2 regions of the Halomonas caseinilytica genome follow, and region 1 is predicted to be linked to the other one. Evidence: predicted binding sites of a transcription regulator. Region 1 holds the regulator's gene; the other holds the start of a gene.
The links. The regulator PhoB, encoded in region 1, activates phosphate uptake and scavenging genes when phosphate is short. The targets are predictions, from matches to a motif close to TGTCATANNNNTGTCANA.

Region 1 (3,366 bases):
TCCCTGGGGACGCCGCTCGATCCTGCGACATGACCGTTTCACGGTACTCGTTCAGGAGTTCTTCCAGCAGGCCATGGTGGATGATCTTGGCTTGCCTTCACGTTAGGCTAGACACTCTTGAAAAGTGACTGCGCTCGTCCACTTTTCAGACAGCGCCCGTAAACCGTGTCCGCGCCCGCCGCGCTCTCCGCCCCGGACGAGGCATCCGGCAGGGCCGCTCCATGCGAGAGAACCTGATGGATTCATCCCTGATGCGCCCTTCCGGGCTGGCCCGACTCCCCGATTTCCTGCATCTCACCCGCCTCGACCGGCCCATCGGTACCTGGCTGTTGATGTGGCCGACCCTCTGGGCACTTTGGATGGCGGCCCAGGGCGTTCCCGAGCGCCGGATCGTGCTGGTCTTCGTCGCCGGCGTCTATCTGATGCGCGCCGCAGGCTGCGTGGTCAACGATTACGCCGACCGGCATTTCGACGGTCACGTCAAGCGCACCCGCAATCGCCCTCTCGCCACGGGCCGGATCAGTGAGCGGGAGGCCAAGGGACTTTTCGTCACTCTGGTGCTGCTCGCCTTCGTCCTGGTGTGGTTCACCAATCCTTTTACAGTGATGCTGTCGGTCGGTGGCGTTTTCCTCGCCTTCATCTATCCCTTCATGAAGCGCTACACCCATCTTCCCCAGGTCTTCCTGGGTGCCGCCTTCTCCTGGGGCATTCCCATGGCATTCGGCGCGGTGCTCGGCCATATTCCGACCGAAGCCTGGCTGCTGATGGCGGCCAACGTGGCCTGGACCGTGGCCTATGATACCGAGTATGCGATGGTCGACCGGGATGACGACCTGAAGATCGGCATCAAGTCCACAGCCGTGCTGTTCGGTCGCGCCGACAAGCTGATGATCGGCCTGCTGCAGTTCGTCACCCTGGCCCTGCTGGCCAAAGTGGGGCTATCGTTGAGCCTGGGCGGCTTCTTCTGGCTGGGGCTGGCCGCCATGGCGGCGACCTTCGTGCACCAGCAGCGCTTGATCCATGGTCGGGATCGCGACCGCTGCTTCCAGGCCTTCCTCAACAATCATTGGTCGGGCCTGCTGGTCTTTGCGGGTATTGGACTCTCCTGGTGGCCATCGCTCGGCGGCTGAAATCGGTTCCCACAAGAAGGCGACAAGACGAGGTTGTCACGGTATTGTCATAAAGAAATGCTGTCATCGTCACCGACTTGTCATTGACCTTGACCATGAGGCCCCGGGATGACCGCCAAGACCGTACTGATCGTCGATGATGAAGCGCCAATCCGCGAAATGATCGCCGTTGCGCTGGAGATGGCCGACTATCATGTCCTCGAGGCGGACAATGCCCAGACCGCCCATGCCATGATCGTCGACCACCAACCTGATCTGGTACTGCTCGACTGGATGATGCCCGGGACCAGCGGCATCGAGCTCGCTCGCCGCCTGAAGCGCGAGGAGGCCACCGCCGAGCTGCCACTCATCATGCTCACGGCCAAGAGCGAAGAGGACAACAAGATCCAGGGGCTGGAATCCGGCGCCGACGACTATATCACCAAGCCCTTTTCGCCCCGGGAACTGGTTGCCCGTCTCAAGGCGGTGCTGCGCCGCTCGACGCCCCATGGCGTCGAGGATCCGGTGGAAGTCGACGGCCTGATACTCGACCCGGTCAGCCACCGCGTCAGCGTCGACGGCAAGTCCCTGGAAGTCGGTCCTACCGAATATCGCCTGTTGCAGTTCTTCATGACTCACCAGGAACGCGCCTACACACGAGGACAATTGCTCGACCAGGTATGGGGAGGCAACGTCTATGTCGAGGAGCGTACCGTGGATGTGCACATTCGCCGCCTGCGCAAGGCGCTGGGCGACCCGTACCAGCAGTTGATCCAGACCGTGCGTGGTACGGGCTACCGTTTCTCCGCCAAGGGCTGACGTGAGTCGGCTCTGGAAACGAGAACTCTGGCGCCTGGTGGGCTTGACCGCCATCGGTGCCCTGATCGGCTGGCCCTTCTCCGCCATCGGCGCCGGTATCGCGGTGGCCCTGGCGCTCCAGCTAGCCTATCAGCTGCGCCAGTTGCACGCCCTGCACGAATGGCTGGCCCATCATCCGCATGATGAGCCTCCGGCCGCTTCGGGGCTGTGGGGCGAGCTGTTCGATCGCCTCTACCGCTACCAGAAGGGCCAGCGCATTACCCAGCGACGCCTGCGCGACACCTTGAGGCGGATCCAGGAATCCTCCGAGGCGATGCGCGACAGCGTGGTCATGCTCGACCGCCATGGCGACATGGAATGGTGGAACAGTGCCGCCGAACGCATGCTGGGACTGAAGCCCGCCCATGACCGCGGCCAGCACATCACCAACCTGCTGCGCGATCCACGCTTCATCGACTACTTTCAGGCTCGCGATTATCGCGAACCCCTGACATTGAACTCCCCCATCGACGAGCAGATGATCCTGCAGTTCCAGATCACCCTGTACGGCGACGATGAACGCCTGGTGATGGCCCGCGATATCACGCGCTTGCATCGCCTCGAGCAGATGCGGCGCGACTTCGTGGCCAACGTCTCCCATGAGCTGCGGACACCTTTGACGGTACTGAGCGGCTATCTGGAAACCTATGGCGACATGGCCGATCAGTTGCCCGGCCGACTGGGACGCGGTTTCGAGCAGATGCGCAGCCAGACGACGCGAATGCAGAACCTGGTCAACGACCTGCTGCTGCTGTCACGGCTCGAGATCGATCAGGGCGGTCAGGACGACACTCCCATCGATCTCACCGGCCTGCTGGATCATGTCCGCCGCGATGCCGAGGCGCTTTCCGACGGCCGCCATCATTTCGACGTGGAGATCGACGAATCCCGCCGCCTGCTCGGCAGCGAGAAGGAAATCCACAGCGCCTTGTCCAACCTCGCCTTCAACGCCGTGCGCTATGCCGGGGAACAAAGCCATATCGTCCTGCGCTGGACACGCCATGCAGGCGGCGCCTGCCTGGAGGTGGAAGACGACGGCGAGGGGATCGACTCGCACCACATTCCGCGCCTCACCGAACGCTTCTACCGGGTCGACAAAGGGCGCAGCACGGCCACCGGAGGCACCGGGCTAGGCCTGGCCATCGTCAAGCACGTGCTGCTGCGCCACGACGCACGGCTCGAGATCGATTCCCGCCTCGGCGAAGGCGCCACCTTTCGCTGCGTGTTTCCCGATGAGCGGCTGGTCGCCGCCGAAAGCGACAGCGGCCGCCAACAGCAAGCCTGATCCTTGGTATCGTTCAGCGCGACCGGGGCGGGACGATACCTTCGCCGATCGGGGCGAGTTCCCGATAATGGCGATCCCACATCAACACCGCAGCGGCCACGGCGCCGGGCAGCA
Region 2 (3,366 bases), on a different contig from region 1:
GTCGGTTGGGTGTACGCCTGCTGGAACGCACGACGCGACAGGTACGTCCCACCCCCGAGGGAAAGGCGTTCCACGAGCGTTGCGTGCGTCTGCTGGCGGAACTGGAGGATGCCGAAGCAGCCCTGAAGCCGGTCGCCGATAATCCCGACGGTGTCTTGCGTGTCGAGATGCATGGCGCCCAGGCCCGGCTGATCGTGTTGCCGCGCATTCAGGAGTTCCATCGCCGTTATCCGCGCTTGGAGCTGATTCTGACCAGTGGAGACCGGTTCGTGGATCTGGTGGGAGAGGGCGTGGATTGTGCGCTGCGCTCCGGAGCCCCAGCGGATTCCAGCCTGGTCGCCCGCAAGCTGGCTGAAATGCCCCAGACGATCTGTGCCAGCCCGGCATACCTGGAGAGCGCCGGGTATCCGCGTCATCCCGACGAGCTTCACAAGCACCAGGTGGTCAATTTCTTCTCTGGCAACAATGCGGTGGACAGCACCCTGGATGTGATCGTGGATGGCCGTTCCCGGGCTTTCGAGGTCGGTGGCTGGATCACGGTCAACGATGCCTCGACCTATGTGGAGAGTGCTCGCCAGGGATGCGGCATGATTCAATTGCCGCGCTTTCATGTCGCGCCCCTGATCGAGCGGGGAGAGCTCGTGGAAGTCCTGCCAGAGTGGCCCAAACCGACGCTGCCGCTGCACGCGGTCTATCCTCAGCGGCGGCAGCTATCGCCCCGCGTGCGAGTCTTCCTGGACTGGATCACCTCGATCTATGCGGCACGTTCCGATGTGTAGCGACAATGCTGGGAAGTGTACCGGGGAGTCGCGCGCCCGCCTGACGTGATCGCTCAGGATTGCGGGGCAGCGCTCAGGGTGAGTTCGATGGCGTCGTGTCGCCAGTATTCATCGTCGCAATCCACCATGCGGCCGTTCTGGTCATGATTGATGCGGGTGATGCGCTGCACCGGGCTGCCCGGCGCGGCGTGCAGGGCGGAGGCGGCTCGATGGCCCAGCCCCGTGGACCCCAGCTCGAAGCTGACGCGGCTGACCCGGATGGCGTATTCCCGCCGATAGAGTTCGGTCAATGAGCAGGCAGCAAGGTCGAACGCGAGGATGTCGGGAAAGCAGTCGACCCTGAGGTGGTGTTCGACATAGAGCACTCGACGGCCGTCGATGCTTCTGGCTCTGACGATCCGGTAGACCGGCGTTCCTTCCGCCATGCCCAGGCGTCTGGCGACTGTCGCCGAGGCGGCCGTTTCATGGGCTTCCAGCAGCTCGGTGGCAGCGCGGCGCCGTTGCGATTCGACCATTTCGTGGAAGGGCAGGCCGGCGAGCAGATCGTAGCGCAGGCGTGGGGGAGAGAGGAACCAGCCGCGGCGGCTTTCCCGGTAGATGCGTCCCTCGGCTTCCAGTTGTGAAAGCGCCTCGCGCAGGGTGATGCGCGTCGTGTTCAGGTGCTCCAGCAGTTGCCGCTCGGAGGGCAAGCGGTCACCGGGGCGCAGGGTGTGCTGGGTCAGCAGTTCCCACAATGTCATCCGCAGGTCATGGGCTTGCTGACTGGCGGGCATGGCTGATGAGCGAAGCGGGTTTGTGGAAGCTGCTGGCATTGAAGGCATGGGATCTCGAGAGGGATTCTTGGTCTAGTTCAGTTTGCTTGATTAATGACGTGAATCTTTCCATCTCAGTCTAGCGTCCTGTCTGTTTCAACAGGATGAAATACGCTGTTATCACGCGCAACGTGGCTGCCACGTATTTGACACCATGGCGTCATAAAGCGTCTCTAGAGTCCTCCTTGCCACTGCCTGAACTAGACCAGGCGACGTTTTGCTTCTCACGATTCTTGCAAGGAGTCACACCATGTTGCCGCGTCGATCGCCCCTTCCCCGTCTGGCGCTGGGCTGTGCCCTGGGTGCCACACTCATGGCCGGTAGTGTCCATGCCGATCCGTCGGATCTGCCGGCCCTCATCGAGGCCGCTCAGCAGGAAGGGCGTGTCGATAGCGTCGGGATGCCGGACTCCTGGGCCAACTGGAAGGATACCTGGCATGACCTGAAGACCGAGTATGGCCTGGAGCACATGGATACCGACATGAGCTCGGCCGAGGAAGTGGCCAAGTTCAAGGCCGAGGGCGAAAACGCCACGGCCGATATCGGCGATGTAGGATTCGCGTTCGGTCCCATCGCGGTGGAGCAGGGTGTCACGCAACCGTACAAGCCGAGTACCTGGGATGAGATTCCCGAGTGGGCCAAGGACGAGGAAGGCCACTGGATGCTCGGCTATACCGGCACCATCGCCTTCATGATCAACAAGGAACTGGTGCCGGAAGACCAGCGTCCCGACGCCTTCGCTGATCTCAGCGAGGGTGACTACAAGGTCTCGGCTGGCGCCGTGGGCCAGGCGTCCCAGGCCAACAATGCCGTGCTGGCGGCTGCCTATGCCAACGGCGGCAGCGAGGCGGATTTGGCCCCCGGTTTCGAGGTGTTTGCCGAACTGGCTCGCCAAGGGCGGCTTTCGCTGGCCGAGCCCAGCATTGCCAATCTCGAGAAGGGCGAGATCGAGGTGGCGCTGATGTGGGACTTCAATGCCCTGAACTATCGCGACCAGATCGATCCCGATGCCTTCGAGGTGGTGATTCCTGCCGATGCGTCGGTGACGTCAGGCTATGCCACCATCATCAATCGGCATGCCGTGCATCCCAATGCGGCAAAGCTGACCCGTGAGTTCATTCTCTCCGATCAGGGGCAGCTCAATCTGGCGGAAGGGTATGCGCGTCCGATCCGGGCCGAGCATCTGGAGATGCCCGACGAGATTGCGGCCAGGCTGCTGCCCAACGAGCAGTATGCCAACGCCCGGCCGATCCAGGACTTCGCTGCCTGGGAGCAGAGCGCCCGCGAACTGCCCCGCCAGTGGCAGTCCCAGGTGCTGATCCATCAGCAGTAACCCGTCATGTCAGCGTTGCCGCTATCCGTGCCGGGTAGCGGCCAGGAGTTACCATGTCACACCGCGTGATACTCATTGTGCTCGACGGTCTCAACCACCTTGTCGGTCATCATGCCATGGGCTATCTCAATGCGCTCTGCGAGGTGGGGCGGGGCCGTTACTACACGTTGAGCTGCGAGTTACCGGCCATGTCGCGGCCGCTTTACGAGTGCCTGCTGACCGGCGACCGCCCGGTCGATTCCGGCGTGGTCAACAACGATGTGGTGCGCCGTTCCCATGGCACCAGCCTGTTTGACCTGGCTAGCCGGCAAGGCAAGCGCACGGCGGCCGCGGCCTATCATTGGGTAAGCGAGCTTTACCTCGAGGCGCCCTTCGACCGCACGCGGCACCGGTTTCGGCAAGCGCCGGATGCCGCCATCCAGGCCGGGCTTTTCTATTGGCA

Region 2: a site for PhoB is predicted at 1,684-1,701, ahead of HSDC_RS12525 (UTRA domain-containing protein). Genes of this name have one in related genera too.

The regions. Positions count from the first base shown of each region.
Region 1 is NZ_BDEO01000008.1:186,116-189,481, reverse strand. It holds gene HSDC_RS10840 (chorismate--pyruvate lyase family protein) at 1-106, shown strand, start outside; gene ubiA (4-hydroxybenzoate octaprenyltransferase) at 237-1,130, shown strand; gene phoB (phosphate regulon transcriptional regulator PhoB) at 1,239-1,928, shown strand; gene phoR (phosphate regulon sensor histidine kinase PhoR) at 1,930-3,252, shown strand; gene cysZ (sulfate transporter CysZ) at 3,266-3,366, opposite strand, start outside.
Region 2 is NZ_BDEO01000011.1:79,611-82,976, reverse strand. It holds gene HSDC_RS12530 (LysR family transcriptional regulator) at 1-779, shown strand, start outside; gene HSDC_RS12525 (UTRA domain-containing protein) at 833-1,519, opposite strand; gene HSDC_RS12520 (ABC transporter substrate-binding protein) at 1,842-2,924, shown strand; gene HSDC_RS12515 (alkaline phosphatase family protein) at 2,978-3,366, shown strand, end outside.